3 regions of the Kitasatospora sp. NPDC127116 genome follow, and region 2 is predicted to be linked to each of the others. Evidence: riboswitches for the same ligand, from Rfam matches in the RefSeq annotation. Region 2 holds a riboswitch; each other region holds the start of a gene.
The links. A riboswitch is a leader RNA that binds a small molecule or an ion and turns the genes downstream of it on or off. The one in region 2 is predicted to bind cobalamin.

Region 1 (7,224 bases), on a different contig from region 2:
GGTGCGGCCCTCCGCGGCCAGGGCCCCGAGCTCGGCGGCGACGCCCTGGAACCCGGCCCGGGCGGCGTCCCGGCGGGCGGAGACCGGGAGGTCGAGCACCGGCGAGTCGAGGATGAGGCCGCTGACGGCGTGCGGCCACGCGGTGCGGGCCGCGGTCTGGAGGGCCGTGGTCGCGCCGACCGACCAGCCGTAGAGGATCACCTTGCCCGCGCCGCTGTCGAGCGCCAGCCGTACCGCCGCCTCGATGTCGCGCCACTCGGTCTCGCCGAAGTGGCTGAGCCCGTCCGGGGAGGCGGGGGCGCCCTGGTCGCCGCGGTAGGTGACGGCGAGGGCGGGCAGGCCGAGCCGGTCGAGGACGGGGAGCACCGGGAGGGTCTGCTGGCGGTCGGCCTCGGGGCCGTGCACCAGGATCACCCAGGTGCCGCGCTTGCCGTCGAGCCGCCAGGCGGGAAGGGCGCCGAGCTCGCCGTCGGCGGTGGTGTCGGTGAAGGGGAGACCGAGTGCCTCGGTGGGGTCGCCGAGGTGGACCCGGGGGGTGAAGCGGACCTCGGTGCCGGGGGTGAGCGTGCCCCGGTCGGCGCGGAGCAGCCGGCGGGTGACGCCCCGCTCGTCGCTGTGCAGGACCTCCTCGACGACCGCGTGCCCGCCGTCCGCCCACTCGACCGCCCAGCGGCCGGGGCGCAGGCTCTCGGGGCCGCGGGTGAAGGTGACGCGGCCGGGGGCGAGGCCGCGGACCAGGACCGGCCCGGACTTCGGGACGGCGGCCACCGGACGGACCGTCCGCTCGGAGGCCCGACGGCCGATCACCAGCACGGCGGCCCCGACCGCGGCGGCCGCCACGACGGCGGCGGTTCCCCAACGCATTTCGCTCCCCGCTCTGTTGCTCACGGACCGGACGGTGTTCGGGCACCAGTTCACCGGCGCTCCGTCCGCCCGGCCACCGGGCTGGGCCGTCCGGGTCACCCGGGCGGCGGCCCGGCGGCGCCGAGGAGGTGCCGGGAGCGGGCGGCAGGGGTGTCGGTGGTGAGGGCGGGGCGGCGGAGCCGGCGGTGCCCCGGTGGGAGGGGACGTGGTGTTCCCGGTGGAGGGCGGCCCCGCGCCGGCGATCCCCCGGCGCGTCGGCGGCGTCCGCGTGTGACCAACCCCTCCGTGACCTCGGTTGACTCCCGGTTCGGGCCCGTGATGGGATCCTGGGGCCAAACGGAGGCATGGAGAGGAAGCCGGTGGAATTCCGGCGCGGTCCCGCCACTGTCACCGGGGAGCACGCTCGGAACATCGCCACGGCGGCCGTCGACGGCCGCTGGAAGGCTCCGGGGGTGCGTTCGACCCGGAAGCCAGGAGACTCTCGCCCCCGTCACGTCGATCCAGGGCGCGGACCCTGAGTGAGGACACGCACGCGATGCAGGCTGCCCCGCCCCACCGGACTCCGAGCTGCCTTCCGCCGTGCCCCCGATGACCCCGCTCGGGCCCTCCTCCTCGCCGCGCCCGCTGGCCCGCGCCGCCGCGTTCGCGCTCGGCGCCGTCGCGGGCCATGTCGCCGACGCCCGCTTCGCCGACCCCCGCCGGGGCCATCCGGTGGCCGTCTTCGGCAGCGCCGCGACCCGGCTGGAGCGTCGGCTGTGGCGCGACGACCGCGGCGCGGGGGCCGGGTACACGGCGCTGTGCGTGGGCGCGGTCGCGGCGGGCGCGCTCGCCCTGGACCGTACGGTGGGCCGGCGTCCGCTGGGCCGGGCGGTGCTGGCGGCGGCCGCGACCTGGACGGTGCTCGGCGGCACCTCGCTGACCCGGGAGGCGCGCACCATCGGCCGCTCGCTGGCCGCGGGCGACCTCGCGGCCGCCCGGGAGCGGCTGCCGCACCTGTGCGGGCGGGACCCGAGCGCGCTGGACGGGCAGCAGATCGCCCGGGCGGTGGTCGAGTCGGTGGCCGAGAACACCGCCGACGCCGTGGTGAACGCGCTGACCTGGGGCGCCCTGGCCGGCACGCCCGGCCTGCTGGCCTTCCGCGCCGTGAACACCCTGGACGCGATGGTGGGTCACCGCTCACCGCGCCACGCCCGGTTCGGCTGGGCCTCGGCCCGGCTGGACGACCTGGCGGGCTGGCCGGGCGCCCGGCTGACGGCGCTGCTGACGGTGGCCGCCGCGCCCGAGCCCCGTACGGCCTGGCGGGTCTGGCGGCGCGACGGCTCCGCGCACCCGAGCCCGAACGCGGGCCAGGCCGAGGCGGCGTTCGCCGGCGCGGTGGGCGTACGGCTGGGCGGGGCGCTGCGGTACGGCGAGCGGGTGGAGCACCGGCCCGTGCTGGGTGCGGAGCTGCGGCCGGTGACGGTGGACGACATCGAGCGCGCCTGTGCGCTCTCCCGGCGGGTGGGCGCACTGGCGCTGGGTACGACGGTCGCGGGGCACGTCCTGCTGCGGATGCTGCTGAGGAAGAGGGGACGGGCATGAGCAAGGCGCTGCTGGTCGCGGGGACGACCTCGGACGCGGGCAAGAGCGTGGTGACGGCCGGGATCTGCCGTTGGCTCGTCCGCCAGGGCGTGCGGGTCGCGCCGTTCAAGGCGCAGAACATGTCGCTCAATTCCTTCGTCACCGCCGACGGCGCCGAGATCGGCCGCGCCCAGGCGATGCAGGCGCAGGCCGCCCGGGTGGAGCCGGAGGCGGCGATGAACCCGGTGCTGCTCAAGCCGGGCGCGGACGGCCGCAGCCAGGTGGTGCTGCTCGGCAGGCCGGTGGCGGAGGTGGGCGCGCTGGACTACCGCGAGCGCAAGCCCGTCCTGCTGGAGCGTGCCCTGGAGTGCCTGGCGGACCTGCGCGGCCGCTACGACGTGGTGGTCTGCGAGGGCGCGGGCTCGCCCGCCGAGATCAACCTGCGCGACCGCGACATCGCCAACATGGGCCTGGCGACGGCCGCCGCCCTGCCGGTGGTGGTGGTCGGGGACATCGACCGCGGCGGGGTCTTCGCGGCGATGTACGGGACGCTGGCGCTGCTGTCGGCGGAGGACCAGCGGCACGTGGCCGGCTGGTTCGTCAACAAGTTCCGCGGTGACGCGCGGCTGCTCGCGCCCGGGCTGGAGATGCTGCACGGGCTGACCGGCCGTCCGGTGCTGGGCACGCTGCCGATGCTGCCCGGGCTCTGGCTGGACGCCGAGGACTCGCTGGACCTGTCGACGGTGGTGGACCGGGCGGACGGGCCCGGGCCGTACGGCGCGGACGTGCTGCGGGTGGCCGTGGTGCGCTTCCCGCGGCTGTCCAACTTCACCGACATGGACGCGCTCGCGCAGGAGCCGGGCGTGCTGGTGCGCTGGGCGACCCGCCCGGAGGAGCTGGCCGACGCCGACCTGGTGGTGCTGCCCGGGACCCGGGCCACCGTCGCCGACCTCGCCTGGCTGCGCGAGCGCGGCCTGGAGCCGGCGCTGCGGGCGCGGGCGGCGGCCGGGCTGCCGGTCCTCGGGGTCTGCGGCGGCTACCAGATGCTGGCGCGCTCGATCGTGGACGAGGTCGAGTCGAAGGCGGGGGCCGTCGAGGGCCTCGGCCTGCTGCCGACGCAGGTGCGGTTCGGCGCCGAGAAGGTGCTGGCGCGGCCGGTCGGCGAGGCGTTCGGGCAGCGGGTGGAGGGCTACGAGATCCACCACGGGGTGGTCACCGTCGAGGGCGGGGACACGTTCGTCTCCGACGGCCGGGGGCGGAGTCTGGACGGCTGCCGGGTGGGCCCGGTCTGGGGCACGACCTGGCACGGCGCGCTGGAGAACGACGGGTTCCGCCGCGAACTCCTGCGCGAGGTCGCCGCGTTGTCGGGCCGGGCGTTCGTCCCGGCCCCGGACACCTCCTTCGCCGCGGCGCGCGAGGCCCGGCTGGACCGGCTGGGCGACCTGATCGAGGAGCACGCCGACACCGACGCGCTGTGGAAGCTGATCGAGGGCGGGGTGCCGGCGGCCGGATCGCTGCCGTTCGTCCCGCCCGGGGCCCCTGGGAGTGACGCATGAGCCGGGTACGGCGGCAGTGCCGGCTACGGCAGCAGAGCCGGGCAGGATCACGGGACCAGGCAGGATCACGAAGCCGGGCAGGATCACGAAGCCGGGCAGGATCACGGAACCGGGCAGGATCACAGGACCGGACGGTGCCGCGGAACCGGGCACGACAGGAGTGGGGTACGGCATGAGTGACGTCCGCTATCCGTTCACCGCGATCGTCGGCATGGCCGACCTGCGGCTCGGGCTGCTGCTGAACGCGGTCTCCCCGGCCGTGGGCGGCGTGCTGGTGCGCGGTGAGAAGGGCACCGCGAAGTCGACCATGGTGCGCGCGCTGGCCGGCCTGCTGCCGTCCATCGCCACCGTGGACGGCTGCCGCTTCGCCTGCGACCCGGCCGCGCCCGACCCGCAGTGCCCGGACGGGCCGCACGTCTCCCCGCCCGCTTCCGAACGGCCGGCCCAGCTGGTCGAGTTGCCGGTCGGCGTGGCCGAGGACCGGATCGTCGGCTCGCTCGACCTGGAGCGGGCGCTGGCCGAGGGTGTCAAGGCGTACGAGCCCGGGCTGCTCGCGAGGGCGCACCGCGGCGTGCTCTACATCGACGAGGTGAACCTGCTCCAGGACCACGTGGTGGACCTGCTGCTGGACGCCGCCGCGATGGGCCGCTCCTACGTCGAGCGCGAGGGCGTGTCGGTGCGCCACGCGGCCCGGTTCCTGCTGGTGGGCACGATGAACCCGGAGGAGGGCGAGCTGCGGCCGCAGCTGCTCGACCGGTTCGGCCTGACCGTCGAGATCGCCGCCACCCGGGATCCGGCCGAGCGCGCCGAGGTGGTCCGCCGCCGGCTCGCCTACGACGCGGACCCGGCCGGCTTCGCCGAGCGGTTCGCCGAGGAGGAGCGGGCTCTCGCCGAACGCATCGTCGCGGCGCGGGAGTTGCTGCCCAAGGTCGAGCTGACCGATGTGGCGCTGCGTCAGATCACCGCCGTGTGCGCCGCGTTCGAGGTGGACGGGCTGCGCGCCGACATCGTGATGGCCCGCACGGCCGTCGCACTGGCGGCCTGGGACGGGCGCACCGAGGTGCAGGAGGAGGACGTCCGCAAGGCGGCGCGGCTGGCGCTGCCGCACCGGCGCCGCCGCAACCCCTTCGACGCGCCGGGGCTGGACGAGGAGCAGCTGGACCGGACGCTGGAGGAGCACGCGCAGCAGGAGGAGCCGGAGCCCGAGGGCGACGGATCCGGCCCGGACGGCGACGGGCCGGACGGCGACGGGCCGGAGGGCGGTCCGGACGGGGGCGGCCCCGACGGCGGCGGCGCGCCCGAGCCGTCCGACGGCGGCCCCGAGGGGTCCGCTCCCGAGCCGCCGGCCCCCGAGGCACCCTCCCCCGAGGGCCCCGAGGAGCCGGCGCAGCAGCCCGTGCCCGCCCAACACCCCTCCCCCGCACGGGAGTCGGCGCCGGTTGCGGCCGGGGACCCGTACCGGACCCAGCTGTTCACCGTCAAGGGCACCGGGCACGGCGCCCAGGGCCGCCGCTCCCCCGCCGAGACCACCGGCGGGCACACCATCCGCGCCCGCCGCCCGCAGGGCGCGCTCGGCCGGCTGCACCTGACCGCGACCCTCCAGGCCGCCGCGCCGCACCAGGCGGCGCGCGGGCGCAGCGGGCGCGCGCTGGTGGTGCACAAGGACGACTTCCGCGAACAGGTGCGTCAGGGGCGGGAGTCCAACCTGGTGCTGTTCGTGGTGGACGCCTCCGGGTCGATGGCCGCCCGGCAGCGGATGACCACCGTCAAGGGCGCGGTGCTGTCGCTGCTGATGGACGCCTACCAGCGCCGCGACAAGATCGGCATGATCACCTTCCGGGGCGCGGGTGCCGAGCTGGCGCTGCCGCCCACCTCCTCGGTGGAGGTCGGCGCGGCCCGGCTGGAGTCGCTGCCCACCGGCGGGCGGACCCCGCTGGCCGCCGGCCTGCTGCGCGCGCACGAGGTGCTGCGGGTGGAGCGGCTGCGCGACCCGAGCCGGCGCCCGCTGCTGGTCGTGGTGACCGACGGCCGGGCCACCGGCGGGCGGGACGCGCTCGCCCGCTCGCACCGCGCGGCCGCGCTGTTCGCGGCGCAGGGCACGGCGAGCGTGGTGCTGGACTGCGAGTCCGGCCCGGTCCGCCTGGGCCTGGCCCGCACCCTGGCCGGGCTGCTCGGCGGCACCGCCGTCGGCCTGGACGAGCTGCGCGCCGAGGGCGTGGCCTCGCTCGTCCGCGAGAGCCGGTCCGACAACCGTTCTGCGAACCGTGCAACCACCGCGATGCGAAAGGCGGCCTGAGCCGACATGCCCAAGGGTGTCCCCGAGAGCGTCCCCGACGACGGCCTGACGACCCGTCAGCGCCGCACACTGCCGATCACCGCCGTGCACACCGGCCCCGGCAAGGGCAAGTCCACGGCCGCGTTCGGCATGGCGCTGCGGGCCTGGAACCAGGGCTGGCCGGTCGGGGTGTTCCAGTTCGTGAAGTCCGCCAAGTGGAAGGTCGGCGAGGAGAACGCGCTGCGCGTGCTCGGCGCCTCCGGCGAGGGCGGCACCGTCGACTGGCACAAGATGGGCTCCGGCTGGTCCTGGATCCAGCGCTCCGCCGAGCAGGAGATGTCCAGCGAGGAGGCGGCCAAGGAGGGCTGGGAGCAGGTCAAGCGGGACCTCGCGGCCGAGACCTACCGCTTCTACGTGCTGGACGAGTTCACCTACCCGATGCACTGGGGGTGGGTCGACCCGGACGAGGTGGTGGCCGTGCTCAAGGACCGTCCGGGCAGTCAGCACGTCGTCATCACCGGCCGGTACGCGCCCGAGGCGCTGACCGGATTCGCCGACCTGGTCACCGAGATGACCAAGGTCAAGCACCCCATGGACGCCGGCCGCAAGGGCCAGCGCGGTATCGAGTGGTAGGCCGTTGAGCACCGTCCCCCGCCTCGTCGTCGCCGCGCCCTCCTCGGGCGCCGGCAAGACCACCGTCGCCACCGGCCTGATCGCGGCGCTCGCCGCGCGCGGGCTGGCGGTGTCGCCGCACAAGGTCGGCCCCGACTACATCGACCCGGGCTACCACGCGCTCGCCGCCGGGCGCCCGGGCCGCAACCTGGACGCCTTCCTGTGCGGGCCGGAGCGGATCGCACCGCTGTTCCTGCACGGCGCGGCGGGGGCGGACGTCGCGGTGGTCGAGGGGGTCATGGGCCTGTTCGACGGGGCCTCCGGGCGCGGGGAGCTGGCCTCCACCGCGCACGTCTC
Region 2 (7,224 bases):
TCCATGTGGGAGCGGGTGGCCTCCAGGGAGATGACGTCCGCGTCGAGTTCGTCGATCGCCGTCATGATCGCGCCGAACTCGGCGTAGCACATGTGGGTGTGGATCTGGGTGTCCGCGCGGACGCCGGAGGTGGCGAGGCGGAAGGCCTCGGTGGCCCACGCCAGGTACGCCGGGCGGGCGGCGGCCCGCAGCGGGAGGGTCTCGCGCAGCGCCGGCTCGTCGACCTGCACGACGGCGGCGCCGGCCGCCTCCAGGTCGACGACCTCGTCGCGCAGGGCGAGGGCCACCTGCCGGGCGGTGTCGGCGAGCGGCTGGTCGTCGCGGACGAAGGACCAGGCGAGCATGGTGACCGGGCCGGTGAGCATGCCCTTGACCGGGCGGTCGGTCAGGCCCTGCGCGTAGCGGAACCAGTCGGTGGTCATCGGGTGCGGACGGGAGATGTCCCCGGCCAGCACCGGCGGGCGCACGTACCGGGTGCCGTACGACTGGACCCAGCCGTGCCGGGTGGCGAGGTAGCCGGTGAGCTGCTCGGCGAAGTACTGGACCATGTCGTTGCGCTCGGGCTCGCCGTGCACCAGGACGTCCAGCCCGGCCTTCTCCTGGTAGGCGACGACCTCGCGGACCTCCGCCTCCATCCGCTCCCGGTAGGCCGGGGCGTCGATCCGACCCGCCGTCAGATCGGCGCGGGCGGTGCGCAGTTCGGCGGTCTGGGGAAAGGAGCCGATGGTGGTGGTCGGCAGCAGCGGCAGCCCGAGCCGGGCGCGCTGGGCCTCGGCCCGCTGCGGGTACGCCTGGGCGCGCCGGGTGTCGTCGGCGGTGACGGCGGCGGCGCGGGCGCGCACCGCCGGGTCGCGGGTGATCGGGGAGTTGGCGCGGGAGGCGAGGTCGGCGCGGTTGGCGGCGAGCTCGGCGGTGATCGCGCCGGTGCCCTCGCGCAGGCCCCGGGCGAGCAGTGCCGCCTCGCCGGCCTTCTGTCGGGCGAAGGCCAGCCAGCGGGCGATCTGCGGGTCGATGTCGCGCTCCGCGGCGGCGTCGATCGGCACGTGCAGCAGCGAGCAGGACGGCGCCACGTCGACGGTGCCGGCGAGGCCGAGCAGGGTCGCCAGGGTCGCCAGCGACTTCTCCAGGTCGTTGATCCAGATGTTGCGCCCGTCGATCACCCCCGCCACCAGCCGCTTGCCGGGCAGGCCGCCGGCGGCGGCGAGGTCCTCCAGGTTGACGGCGGCCGGGCCGGTGAAGTCCAGCGCCAGGCCCTCGACCGGGGCCTTGGCCAGCACCGGCAGCGCCTCGCCGAGCCGGTCGAAGTAGCTCGCGACCAGCAGCTTGGGCCGCTCGGTGAGACCGCCCAGCTCGCGGTAGGCGCGGGCGGCCGCGTTGAGCTCGGCCGGGGTGCGGTCCTGCACCAGCGCGGGCTCGTCCAGCTGCACCCACGCGGCGCCGGCGGCACGCAACTCGGCCAGCAGCCGGGCGTAGACGGGCAGCAGCCGGTCCAGCAGGGTGATCGGCTGGAAGTCGGCGGCCACCCCGGGCGCCGGCTTGGCGAGCAGCAGGTAGCTGACCGGCCCGACCAGCACCGGCCGGGCGGCGTGGCCGAGCAGCAGCGCCTCGCGCAGCTCGCCGACCGCCTTGGCCGGGTTCGCGGCGAACACCGTGTCCGGGCCCAACTCAGGCACCAGGTAGTGGTAGTTGGTGTCGAACCACTTGGTCATCTCCAACGGGGCGACGTCCTGGTTGCCGCGCGCCATCGCGAAGTACCCGGCCAGCGGGTCGGCGTCGACCGCCTCCCGGTGCCGCGGCGGGATCGCGCCGACCGCCACCGTGGTGTCCAGCACGTGGTCGTAGAGCGAGAAGTCGCCGGTCGGCACCTCCGCGACCCCCGCCTCGACGAGCTGCGCCCAGTTCGTCCGACGCAGGTCGGCGGCGGTCGCCAGCAGCGCCTCGGCCGCGACCGCGCCCCTCCAGTACCCCTCGATCGCCTTCTTCAATTCACGGCCCCGGCCCTGGCGGGGGTATCCGTGGGCGGTGGCGACGCTCGCCGCGGCTGCGGACTTCGTGGTCAAGGGACTCTCCTTCGCGAGTCTGGATCCTCAAGTGCCCGGTGACGGCACGAGGACGCGAAGGGATGACGGACCGGACGGACGACCGCACCCGTGCGCGGCTCCGCCCGATATGGTCGCCGACCCGCCCACGAGGTCACCGGATGGCCGCGCGCGAACGCTCGCGCACGGGCAGTGGCAGGTCTTCGGACTCGCGGGCACACCCACCTCGGCCGAAACCGGGGCGGACACCTACTGGCCGTCGCTTCCCAGACCCGTCCCGGGTCCAGTGCGTATGACGGCGGTCGTTCCCACTCACCGCTGCGGGGCAGTCCCGGATTCCCACCGGGTTCCCTCTTGCGACGCGCCTGCCTGGCGGACAGGGCGAACCAGCTGCACCGCCAGCTTAGGGGCAAACCGTCGGCGTCGAGGCGGAAATCTCGCAAGGCGTCCGCGTGGTGAGACGCGGGCTCCGCGCCCGGCCCCGGGCGGCGCACCCGGGGGCGAACGGCAGAATGGCTCCCATGCGGCACATCTTCGTCATCGGCATCGGCGCGGGCGACCCCGACCACCTCACCCTGCAGGCGGTCAAGGCGATCGGTCGCACCGACGTCTTCTTCATCCTCGACAAGAGCGAGGAACGGCAGGACCTGATCGCGCTGCGTCGCCGGATGCTGGCCGACCACGGACGGCCCGGGCACCGCGTGGTCGCGGCGCCGGACGCCGAACGGGACCGCGCCACCCCCGCGTACGCGGCCGCCGTGGACGACTGGCGCGTCCGCCGCGCCGATCTGGTCGAACGGCTGGTCGCCGAGCACCTCGGCCCGGGCGAGCACGGCGCCTTCCTGGTCTGGGGCGACCCCGCCCTCTACGACAGCGTCATCGCCGTGGTGGACGACGTGTCGAACCGGGGCGGCATGCCCTTCGAGTACGAGGTGGTCCCGGGCATCAGCAGCGTCTCCGCGCTCGCCGCCCGGCACCGCACCACATTGACCCGGGTCGGGCGGCCGGTGCAGATCACCACCGGCCGCCGCCTCGCCGAGGGTTTCCCCGAGGGGGTGGACGACGTGGTGGTGATGCTCGACGGCCGGGCCGCCTTCGCCGGGATCGACCCCGAGGGGCTGGAGATCCACTACGGCGCCTACCTCGGCACCCCCGACGAGGTGCTCGTCTCCGGTCCGCTCGCCGAGGCCGCCCCGCGCATCCGCGAGCTGCGTGAGCGGGCCCGGGAGCGCAAGGGCTGGATCATGGACACCTACCTGCTGCGACGCTCGGACGGCTGACCCGACGCTGCCGGAAGTCCGACGGACGGACGGCACGCCCGGCGCCCGGCGCCCGGCGATCCGGGCGTCGCCGACGGCGATGGCGATGGCGGAACAGTTCCCGAACAGCCCGCACGATCGGCGTGCGGGCCTGCGGAGAAAGGAGATTGACGGACCGTCAAGGGCAATGGGCCCCGGCGGTCGGCAACACGGCAGCACGGCAGCACGGCAGCACGGCGGAACGGCGGAACGGCGGAACGGCGGCGGAACGGGAACAGCGGCCCGGACTCATGCGTGCCCGTCTCCGTCCTCGCGGAGAACACGGACCACCCGCGACCGGTGTCCCGACTCCCGGATCCACGCCCGCCGCGTCGGGCGGCAGCCCTCAGTCCAGGAGCTTCGCCACCACCCGGTCGAGCGCGCGGAGGTCCTCCGGCGGCAGCGCGAGCAGCGCGTCCGGCGGCGTGGCGAGGATCCCGGTGGCGAGCGCGGCCTTGGCCTCGCCCTCCTCGGTGAGGTGGACCAGCTTGGAGCGCCGGTCCGCCGGGTTGGTGATGCGCTCGGCGAGCCCGCGCCGCACCAGGTCGTCCACGATGACGCTGGTGTACGGCGGGTCGGCGGTCAGCCGCTCGGCCAGCTCCCGCAGGGTGATCGGGCCGGCGGCGAGCCGGCGCAGCGCCCGGACCCGGCTGAAGCTCATGCCGAGGGCTTCGGCGACGGTCCTGCGGCGGTCGTGGCGCTCCAGCACGAGCGCGTACATCCCCTGCCAGACCCGGGCCGCCGTCGCGGCGTCCGTCCCGCTCCCCTCCGGGTGCCCACCGGTGTCGAGGCGCTCCATCAGGCGTCCACCGTCTCCTTCGTCTCCGTGCTTCCCTCGGCCGCCTCCTCGGCGGCGAGCCGCCGCGCCGTGCGCTCGGCCGTCGCCCGGGCCCAGCGGCCGGAAGTGAGCGTACCGGTGACCAGCACGGCGGCGCCGCAGCCGGCGATGATCCACCATGCCGTCCGGGCCGCCCCGGTGAAGGCCGCCGGGTCCGCGAGGGCGCTGCCGGCCATCAGCGCGCCGGTGACCGCGACGCCCAGGGACTGGCCGACCTGTCGGCTGGTGGAGGCCACCGCCGCCGCCACCCCGGCCTGCGAGCGGGGCATCCCGGAGACGGCGGTGTTGGTGATGGGCGCGTTGACCAGGCCGAAGCCGGTGCCGAAGAGCAGGAAGGCGAGGACCAGCAGCCAGGTCGGCAGGTGCTCGGAGTAGCCGACCGCCTGGAGCACCGCGCTCGCGGTCAGTGCCGCCCCGGCCAGCAGCAGCGGCGTGCGCGGCCCCCGGGCGGCCACCATCCGGCCGGACAGCGGCGCGGTGAGCAGCGACATGACCGCCATCGGCAGCATGAACAGTCCGGCGTGCAGCGGGTCGAGCCCGCGGACGTCCTGGAGGTACAGGGAGGTGAGGAAGAGGAAGCCGCCGAGGCCGGCGAAGGCGGCGACCGCGATGACGGTGGCGCCGGAGAAGGGCGCGGAGCGGAAGAACCGCAGGTCGATCAGCGGGTCGGTGCGCCGGGGTTCGTACCGCAGCAGGCCCAGCAGCGCGCCCAGGGAGGCCGCCGCGCAGCCGAGCACCACGGGCGAGGTCCAGCCGCGCTCCGGCGACTCGATGATCGCGTAGGTGAGGGCGGCGAGCACGACGACGACCAGCAGTTGGCCGACCGGGTCCACCCGGCGGGTGCGGGCCGCCCGCGACTCCGGCACGTAGCGGGTGGTGAGGAAGAGCGCGGCCAGGCCGATCGGGACGTTGATCCAGAAGATCGCCCGCCAGCCGGCCGACTCCACCAGCGCCCCGCCGATGATCGGCCCGGCGGCCATGCTGATGCCCACCACGCCGCTCCAGACGCCGATCGCCCGGGCGCGCTGCCGGGAGTCGGTGAAGGTGTTGCTGATGATCGACATGGCGACGGGGTTGAGCATCGATCCGCCGACCGCCTGGAGCATCCGCGCCGCGATCAGCCAGCCGAGCCCGGGGGCCAGGCTGCACAGCAGGGAGGCCGCGGTGAACACCACCAGTCCGATCCGGAACACCCGGCGGCGGCCGATCCGGTCGGCGGTCGAGCCGGAGAGCATCAGCAGGCTCGCCAGCACCAGGGTGTAGGCGTCGACCGTCCACTGCAGGCCGGACACCGTGGTGTCCAGGTCGCGCCGGACGGCGGGCAGGGCCACGTTCAGGATGGTGTTGTCGAGGCTGACGATCAGCAGGCTCATGCAGCAGATGGCGAGCACGAGCCAGGGCCGCGGTCGAGCGGCATCGGGCATGACGAACGCTCCAGAGTTAGTTGTATTGTTGTAATCATTGTGATGCTACAACTAATCCGGGCGGCGACTCCACCCCCGACCGGCCCTGGACAGCGCGACGGCCGCGCCCCGCCGATCTCCTCGACGGGGCGCGGCCGCTGGGGGCCCGCGGATCAGGCCTTCTTGACCACGCCGGACTTGAGCTGCATGGCGCCGAAGCCCTCGATGCGGCAGTCGATGTCGTGCCCGTCGACGCCGTCCACCAGGCGGATGTTGCGGACCTTGGTGCCGGCCTTGATGCCGGAGACGCTGCCCTTGACCTTCAGCGCCTTGACCACCGTCACGGTGTCGCCGTCGCTCAGCACGTTGCCGACGGCGTCCTTGATCACGCGCTCGCCGGCCGGCACGCCGGCCTGGTCACCGCCGCCGGGCACCCACTCGTGGGCGCACTCGGGGCAGACCATGAGGGCGTTCATCTCATAGGTGTACTCACTGGAGCACTGCGGACACGGGGGAAGGTTGTCGCTCATGTGTTCAGGATATCCAGCTGTCCGGAGCTGGTCCGGGCACGAGTGAGGAGGTCAGCAGGGGTGCCGGCACCGGTCGGCCGCCGCTTCCGGTGGGCACGGGGTCATGGCCGGCGGCCGCGTCCGCCCGGCCTTCCCCGCCCGCCTCCGCCGCCGGGCCGTCACCCGCCCAGCGGCGCGGGCAGCGGACGGGAGTGCAGGACGTCCAGCCGGGAGACCGCCCGCGTCACCACCACGTACAGCCGGTGCAGGCCGCGCGCCTCGGCCTCCACGATGGCGGCCGGCTCCAGCACCACCACGTGGTCGTACTCCAGCCCCTTCACCAGCGAGGCCGGCAGCACCGTCACCCGCGCCGTGGTGCCGACCTGTTCGGCCGCCCCGGTCGGGATCCCCGCCGCGAGCAGCGCCTCGGCGGCCTCCGCCACCGCGCCGTCCGCCGCGATCACCGCGATCGAGCCCTCGCGCTCCAGCGCGGCCCGCACCGCCGCGACCGCCGCTCCGCCCAGGCCGCCCCCGGCCACCCGCCGCACCGTCAGCTCCCCGTCCTGCCGCAGCGACACGGCCGGCGGCACGTCCACGTCCAGCGCGCCCAGCAGGGTGTTGGCGAGGGCCGTCACGGCGGCCGGGACCCGGAAGCCGGTGGTCAGCGGCACCACCGCGGCCTGCGGCTTGCCCAGGTGGGCGAGCTGCTCGGGCCAGCTTCGGGCGGCCCACGGGGCGGTCGCCTGGGCGAGGTCGCCGAGGACGGTCAGGGAGCCGAAGGCGCTGCGGCGGGCGATCGCCCGGCACTGCATCGGGGAGAGGTCCTGGGCCTCGTCCACCACGACGTGGCCGAAGCCGGCCGGGCGCTCGATCAGGCCGGCCACCTCGTCCAGCAGCATCAGGTCGTGCTCGGACCACTTGGCGCTCTTCGCCGAGCGCGGCGGCCGGCGCCACAGGATCGCCGCCTGCTCCTCGGGGCCGAGCACCCCGTCGGCGGCCTCGGCCAGCAGGGCGGAGTCGCTCAGCAGCGCGGCGACCACGGCCTCCGGGCGCAGATTCGGCCAGGCGGCCTCCAGGAAGGCGGCCACCGGCCCGCAGCGGCCGATCTTCCGCGACCAGGCGCCGGACCGGACGCCG
Region 3 (7,224 bases), on a different contig from region 2:
CCTCGCCGCCGTCGTGGCGTACTACCGGGGCCGGGCCTCGGTCGCCGACCGTGCGATGGCCGGGAGCAGGCTCCGCCTGCAGGACCCGAGCGGCGACGACCTGCCCGGCTTCGCCTCCGACACCGCGGCCCTGGAGTGGCTGTACGCGGAACGGGCCAACTTCCGCGCGGTGGTGGAGGAGGCGGCCCGGCAGGGGTGGCACGGCGAGGTGTGGCGGCTGTGCGAGTCGCTCTGGCTGCTGTACCACGACCGCAGGCTCTACCAGGACTGGATCGCCACCCACCGGCTCGGCATCGAGTCGGCCCAGTGGGACAACCAGCCGGCCGCCGTGGTCCGGATGCGCAACCAGCTCGCCCGGGCCCACTTCGACCGCAAGGAATACCGGCTCGCCGCCGAGCAGTTGGCGCTCGCCGCGGAGCAGGTCCCGCTGGTGACCGACCGTCGGGTGGTGGGGGTGCTCCACGAGACGGACGGTCTGCTCTGCCTGGCCGACGGCCGCCCGGGCGACGCGGTGCGGCGGTTCACGCTGGCTCTGGCGGCGAACCGGGGCGACGAGCACGGCGAGATCGTCCAGAGCTACAACCTGGCGCAGGCGCTGATCGCCGACGGCCGCGCGCAGGAGGCGCTGGCCCGGCTGGCCGAGGCCACCGCGCAGGCCGAGCGGACGCGGGACGAGGACATGCTGATGAAGCTGCCGCTGGTCCGCGCCCGGGCCCACCGGGCGCTCGGGCAGCCGGAGCTCGCCGCCGTCCACGCGGGCGACTGCGCCCGGCGGGCCGAGGAGCGCGGCCAGTACGCGAAGGAGGCGCAGGCCCACACCCTGCTGCTCGCCCTCGCCGAGGAGCTGGACGACGCGGAGCTCGCGGAGCGCAGCCGGGCGCGGCTGCGGGAGCTGCCGGAGTAGCGCCCTTCTCAGGGGCCGGTACGGAAGGACACCCGGGTGCGGTGCTCGCCGGTGCGGACGGTGAGGCCGTGCCGGGGGAGGCCGGCCGGGTCGCCGCCGTCGGCGAGCCAGCAGGCCACGGCGGAGCCGAGCAGCAGCGGGTCGACGGCGGGGTCGGGGCAGGTCCAGTCCGGTTCGGCGCGGGCCTCCAGCAGCAGGCCGGCGCGCAGTCGGAGCAGGTGGCGGGCCGGGCCGAGGGCGGCCACCGCGACGGCGAGGCCGGGGAGTTCGGCGGCGGAGTCGGCGAGCCAGCGGGCGGCGGGGCGTTCGGCGTGCACCTCGGTGCGGGCCAGGACCTCGGCGGTGTAGCGCAGGGCGTCGCCCGGGTGCTCGTCGGTGAGGGCGTGGAAGCCGCGCGGGGCGTGGTCGTGCGGGTCGAAGGGGTAGCGCCGCAGGCTGACCTCGGTGCCCTCGCTCCGGCCCTCGACGTCGTAGGCGGTGGGCCGGTCGACGGTGCCGGGGCACGGGGCCGGCCTGGGGTAGGGCGGCAGGGCCGGTTCGTCCCCGGGCTCGTCCAGCCCGGCCAGGAAGGAGTGCAGCAGCGGGCGCAGCAGCCGGGCGGATTCGCCGCGGTGGGCGAGCGAGCGGTCGGTGATCGCGCTCAGGTCGGCCGGGTCCCGGGCGAGGGCCTGTTCGACCTGGGCGGCGAGGTCCCCGTCCGGGTCGAGGACGGGCGCTGCCTGGCCGAAGGCGTAGCCGGGGGAGCGGGGGTCGAGTTCGGCGGCGCCGGTGGCGACGAGCAGGGTGCGGTGGTTCAGGGCGGCGCCGTAGACGGTGACCGAGCCGTGGTCGCCGATCACGCAGTCGGCGGCGACGAGCGCGGCCTGCCAGCCCTGGTGGGGCGGGATCAGGCGCAGGCCCATCCGGCGGGCGTCGTCGAGCAGCGCCTCGGGGTCGTGGCGGCTCCACACGTTGGGGTGCAGGACGACGGCGACCGTGTACTCGTCGGCGGGGAGCCGGCGGACCAGCCGCCGGGGGAGGTCCGGGCGGCGGCCGAACAAGGAGTGCTCGCTCCAGGTGGAGCTGACGACGACGAGCCGTCGGCCGCCGGTGGCGCCGAGTGCGGCGCGGTAGCCGTCGCGGGAGCGCCGGCTGCCGAGCATCCGGTCGAAGCAGGGGTCGCCGACCACCCGGGCGACGTCCAGCGCCTCGGGGCAGGAGACCCGCAGCCGGTCCAGCTGCTCGGGGTGGGAGAGGCCGAGGACGTCCACGAACACCCGTCCGCGGTGGGTGAGTTCGTTGCGGGACAGACCGGCGGCGGTGACCGTGTCGCCGGTGGACTCGGTGACCAGCCGGTTGTAGCCGACGCCGTGCGGGAGGACGACGAGGCGGGCGTCCAGCCGGTGCATGGAGGAGTGGACGGCGCAGGCGACGGCCAGGTCGAAGCGGCGGCTGACGGCGTCCTCCCAGTCCAGCACGGTGAAGCCGGGCAGGCCGTGCAGGTACTCGTCCAGGGCGCGGTCGGCGAAGGCGGAGCCGGGGTTGACGGTGAAGTACCGGTCGATGCCGTCCGGGTTCAGCAGGGTCAGGACGTCCAGGACCCGGGTGGCCGAGGTGAGGGTGCGGGCGACCGCCAGCACGCGGGCCCTGACCGGTCGGGTGTTCCACCGGTCGGCGGGCCAGGCGTGGGGGCGGGACGGCACGTCATGATCGTACTCATCCGCTCCGGCCGCGGCGCGGTTCCGGGGCCGGGCCAGTGGGTCAGCCCGTGGCCGCGGTGGGCTCGTGGTGTTCACCGGCGGCGCACTCGTCGAGGAGGGGGCGCATGGCCTCGTCCACGAGCTGGTAGCGCACCACGCGTCCGTCCCGGTCGCCGGTGACCACGCCGGCCGTGCGGAGCAGCCGCAGGGCCTGGGAGACGGCGGGGTCGCGCATGCCGGTGGCGACCGCGAGGTCGGTGACGGCGAGCGGCCCGGCCCGGTGGAGGGCGAGCAGCAGGGCGAGCCGGCCGGGGTCGGCGAGCAGGGAGAACCGCTCGGCCCAGGACCGGACGTGGGCCGGGTCGCCGATCGCGGCGATGGCCTCGCAGACCCGGTGCCCGTCGATGGTGCGGTGGCCCGCGCGGTCGGCCGGTACGAGATGCATGCGGACATTCTCGCAGGCGGCGGTCTGTGATCCTGGACACCTGCGCAGGTGCGCAACCTTGCACGGGTCGGGGCGTGACCCCTACGGTGTTCCCCGCCGTGGTGCTCGGGAAGACCGGTGACGGACCCTCAGGGGTCCCAGCCCGGAGCGGCCCTCGCCACTGTGATCGGGTCGTTCCTCCGTCCGCGGAGGAACGTCGTCCGTACCCATGGAGCCACTGGGCGCCTCGTGCGCTTGGGAAGGCGGGTGCGGGTGTCCCGTCAGCCAGGAGACCGGCCACGGCATCTCACGAGGTTTTCCACGAGGTGCTGGAGCGTGATCCGCAGATGACCCTGCCCGAAACCGTTGCCGCCGGGGCCGAACCGGCCCCCTCCGCGCTGCCCAGCTTCCAGTGGCGGCGCGAGGACACCGTCCGTACCGCCGGGCTGATGGCGGTGATCGTGGCCATGCACGTGGTGGCCTTCGGCACGCTGATCTTCCTGGTCGCACCCGAGAAGTACGCGGTCGGTACCCAGGTCTTCGGGGTGGGCCTGGGTATCACCGCGTACACCCTCGGGATGCGGCACGCCTTCGACGCCGACCACATCGCGGTGATCGACAACACCACCAGAAAGCTGATGGCGGACGGCAAGCGGCCGGTCTCGGTGGGCTTCTGGTTCGCCCTCGGGCACTCCTCGATGGTGGTGCTGATGGCCGCCCTGGTGGCGGGCGGCGCGCAGCTGGCGAACACCCTGATGGACGACGAGTCGGCCACCCACAAGTGGCTCGGCGTGATCGGGACGACCACCTCCGGCGTGTTCCTCTACCTGATCGGCGCGCTCAACCTGGCGGCGCTGCTCGGCATCCTCAGGGTGTTCCGATCGATGCGGGCCGGGAAGTTCGACGAGAAGGAGCTGGAGGCCCACCTCGACTCGCGCGGCTTCATGGCCCGGGTGCTGAACCGGGCGACCCGTTCGATCACCCGGCCCGGGCAGATGTTCCCGGTGGGCATGGTGCTGGGGCTGGGCTTCGACACCGCGACCGAGGTCACCCTGATGGTGATGGCCGGCTCGGGCGCCGCCTCCGGGCTGCCCTGGTACGCGATCGTCTGCCTGCCGCTGCTGTTCGCGGCCGGGATGAGCCTGTTCGACACCCTGGACGGGACGTTCATGAACTTCGCGTACCAGTGGGCCTTCGCCAACCCGGTGCGGAAGGTGTACTACAACCTGACCATCACCGGTCTGTCGATCGCGGTGGCCTTCGTCATCGGCACCATCGAGCTGGTCGGGGTGCTGCACGAGAAGCTCGATCTGACCGACCCGGTCACCGGCTTCATCGCCGACATCTCACTGGACAACGTCGGCTACGCCATCGCCGGGCTGTTCGTGGTCGTCTGGGCGATCGCGATCGGGTACTGGAAGCTCGCCGGGGTCGAGAAGCGCTGGACGCCCGAGGGCTCCTGAGCCACCCGGCCGCGAGCGGCGGCCTGCCCGCGCACGCCGGAACGGCGCCTCCCCGCGGTGGGGAGGCGCCGTGCGCGTTCCGGGGGGCCTGGTGCGCCCCGGGCCGGCGCTCCTCACGGAAGTCGACGTGCCGGCCGGCGACCGGGTCGCACTCGCACACGACCGGAAGTGACATATCCGTGACGGAGCGTAGCGACCGGTAGGGGTCCGAGGGGCCGCCGGGGGTGCGGGGCCCCCTCGGCGGCACGCTGCGTGGGGGGCGGGGTGAGGGCCCGAGGGGGACGGTGCCGCGGTCGCGCAGGGGGGCGCGCAAGGGGTATTGGGGGTTCTGCCGGGGGTGCTCGGCGGGCGCTTCGGGCCGGGGGTTCGTAGGCTCGACGCATGGCGGATGCGTACGCGGGGCGGCGGGAGCGGGTGAGGGAGCACTGCAGTGCGGCCGGGGCCGATGCGGCGCTGATCACCCGCGCGGCGAACGTGCGGTACCTGACGGGCTGCGCGCCCTGCGGGGCGAGCCTGCTGCTGACCAGGGAGCGGGCGCTGCTCGCGCTGCCGGACGATCTGCCGCCGGACGACTCCGGGGAGCACCTGATCGCCCCGGACGTCACCCGGCTGCCGGTGGCGGCCGGGTCGGACTCCGCGCTGGCCGTCGCGGCCGTCGCCGCGCGGTCCGGGGTGTCGGGACTGGCGGTGGAGGAGCACGACCTGACCGTCACCCGGCACCGGGCGGTGGGGGGCCTGACCGAGGGGGCCCGGCTGGTGGACCTCGCCCAGACGGTCGAGCGGCTGCGGGTGGTCAAGGACGAGCACGAGATCGCCGACCTGCGGATCGCCGCCGAGATCGCCGACCAGGCGCTGGGCGAGCTGCTGGAGTCGATCCTGGTCGGCCGCACCGAGCGGCACCTGGCGATGGAGCTGGAGCGCCGGATGATCGACCACGGCGCCGACCGGGCCGCCTTCCCGGTCTCGGTCGGCACCGGCAGCCACTCCGGCCAGGCCGCCCACCAGCCCACCGACCGCCGGGTGGAGGAGGGCGACTTCCTGACCGTGGTGATGGGCGCCCAGTACCGCGGCTACGGCGTCTCCACCGCCCGCACCTTCGTGATCGGCGCGGCCCCCGCGCCCTGGCAGGTGGAGCTGCACCGGCTGGTCTTCCGGGCCCAGCGGGCCGGGCGGGAGGCGCTCGGGCCGGGCGTGGAGCAGTGCGTGCCCGACCGGGCCGCCCGGCAGGTCCTGGAGGCGGCCGGCCACACCGAGGCCTCCCCGCACCCGGTGGGCCACGGCGTCGGGCTGGAGATCCGGGAGGCGCCGCGCCTCGGTCCGTCGGACATGGGTAAACTGGACAGCCGCGTGCCGGTCACCGTCGGTCCGGGGGTCCACCTCCCGGGCAGGGGCGGCGTCCGGATCGAGGACACGCTCGTCGTGCGCCCCCTCGAAGAGGGCGGGCCCGAGCTGCTCACCATCACCACCAAGGAGCTCCTCGCCCTGTGACCGCGGCCCCCCGGGGGCCGTGGGAGGCAGGACGCAATCCCTTGGTTCCTTGACAGCTATACAGGAGTTAGTGCGCCCGTGGCTTCCACGAACGATCTCAAGAACGGCATGGTCCTCAAGCTGGAGGGCGGCAAGCTCTGGTCCGTCGTCGAGTTCCAGCACGTCAAGCCCGGCAAGGGCCCGGCCTTCGTGCGTACCAAGCTCAAGGAGGTCCTGACCGGCAAGGTCGTCGACAAGACCTTCAACGCGGGCACCAAGGTCGAGACCGCCAACGTCGACAAGCGCGGCATGCAGTTCTCGTACAAGGACGGCGAGAACTTCGTGTTCATGGACATGGACACCTACGACCAGCTGACCATCGAGCCGTCGGTCGTCGGCGACGCCGCCAAGTACCTGCTGGAGGGCTTCGAGGCCCTCGTCGCGCAGAACGAGGGCTCGGTCCTCTACATCGAGCTCCCGGCCGCGGTCGAGCTGACCATCGCCGAGACCGAGCCGGGCGTCCAGGGCGACCGCTCCACCGGTGGCACCAAGCCGGCCACCCTGGAGACCGGCGCCGAGATCCAGGTGCCGCTCTTCGTCACCAAGGGTGAGAAGGTCAAGGTCGACACCCGCGACGGCAGCTACCTCGGCCGGGTGAAGTAAGTCCGTGTCGGCCGCACGCAGCAAGGCCCGCACCAGGGCCTTCCAGATCCTCTTCGAGGCCGACCACCGCGGGGTCGACCCGCAGCAGGTCCTCGCCGACTGGGTGGCCCGCGCCCGCGAGCCCAGGCCCGACGAGGGCACCCCGCAGGTCGGTGAGTACACCATGGAGCTCATCGAGGGGTACGTCCAGCACGCTCGTCGCATCGACGACCTGATCGAGCAGTACTCCGTCGGCTGGTCGCTCGACCGGATGCCGATCGTGGACCGCAACGTCCTGCGGCTCGGTGCCTACGAGCTGATCTGGGAGGACGGCGTCCCGGACGCCGTCGTCCTGGACGAGGCCGTCGAGATCGCCAAGGAGTTCTCCACGGACGACTCCCCGGCCTTCGTCAACGGCATGCTCGCCCGCTTCCTGGAGCTGAAGCCGAGCATCCGCCGGTAGACAGGTGGACGTCGTGGACGGCCGTCGGACCCGAACAGGTGTCCGGCGGCCGTTCCGCGTTTCACCCGGTCGGCGTAGGGTGGGGCCCTACTTGTCAGTAACTTGACGTCCGGAACCACGCGTGAAGGGCAGGTCCCCCCAGATGACCACCGCGATCCGCAGCGAGTTCGACCAGGGCATCG

Region 1: another riboswitch for cobalamin. It lies ahead of ACFVHV_RS27360 (cobalamin biosynthesis protein); the one in region 2 lies ahead of metE (5-methyltetrahydropteroyltriglutamate--homocysteine S-methyltransferase).
Region 3: another riboswitch for cobalamin. It lies ahead of ACFVHV_RS13065 (HoxN/HupN/NixA family nickel/cobalt transporter); the one in region 2 lies ahead of metE (5-methyltetrahydropteroyltriglutamate--homocysteine S-methyltransferase).

The regions. Positions count from the first base shown of each region.
Region 1 is NZ_JBHXTL010000076.1:24,071-31,294, forward strand. Features, by position in the region: gene ACFVHV_RS27355 (alpha/beta hydrolase) at 1-864, opposite strand, end outside; cobalamin riboswitch at 1,213-1,345, shown strand; gene ACFVHV_RS27360 (cobalamin biosynthesis protein) at 1,453-2,445, shown strand; gene ACFVHV_RS27365 (cobyric acid synthase) at 2,442-3,980, shown strand; gene ACFVHV_RS27370 (putative cobaltochelatase) at 4,153-6,276, shown strand; gene cobO (cob(I)yrinic acid a,c-diamide adenosyltransferase) at 6,283-6,888, shown strand; gene ACFVHV_RS27380 (cobyrinate a,c-diamide synthase) at 6,893-7,224, shown strand, end outside.
Region 2 is NZ_JBHXTL010000129.1:375-7,598, forward strand. Features, by position in the region: gene metE (5-methyltetrahydropteroyltriglutamate--homocysteine S-methyltransferase) at 1-2,060, opposite strand, end outside; cobalamin riboswitch at 2,216-2,445, opposite strand; gene cobF (precorrin-6A synthase (deacetylating)) at 2,561-3,319, shown strand; gene ACFVHV_RS35440 (MarR family transcriptional regulator) at 3,684-4,136, opposite strand; gene ACFVHV_RS35445 (MFS transporter) at 4,136-5,599, opposite strand; gene ACFVHV_RS35450 (zinc ribbon domain-containing protein YjdM) at 5,752-6,108, opposite strand; gene ACFVHV_RS35455 (HelD family protein) at 6,267-7,224, opposite strand, start outside.
Region 3 is NZ_JBHXTL010000025.1:17,412-24,635, reverse strand. Features, by position in the region: gene ACFVHV_RS13080 (AAA family ATPase) at 1-904, shown strand, start outside; gene ACFVHV_RS13075 (hypothetical protein) at 913-2,586, opposite strand; gene ACFVHV_RS13070 (metalloregulator ArsR/SmtB family transcription factor) at 2,645-3,028, opposite strand; cobalamin riboswitch at 3,111-3,324, shown strand; gene ACFVHV_RS13065 (HoxN/HupN/NixA family nickel/cobalt transporter) at 3,355-4,470, shown strand; gene ACFVHV_RS13060 (aminopeptidase P family protein) at 4,852-5,958, shown strand; gene efp (elongation factor P) at 6,037-6,600, shown strand; gene nusB (transcription antitermination factor NusB) at 6,605-7,042, shown strand; gene ACFVHV_RS13045 (thioesterase family protein) at 7,185-7,224, shown strand, end outside.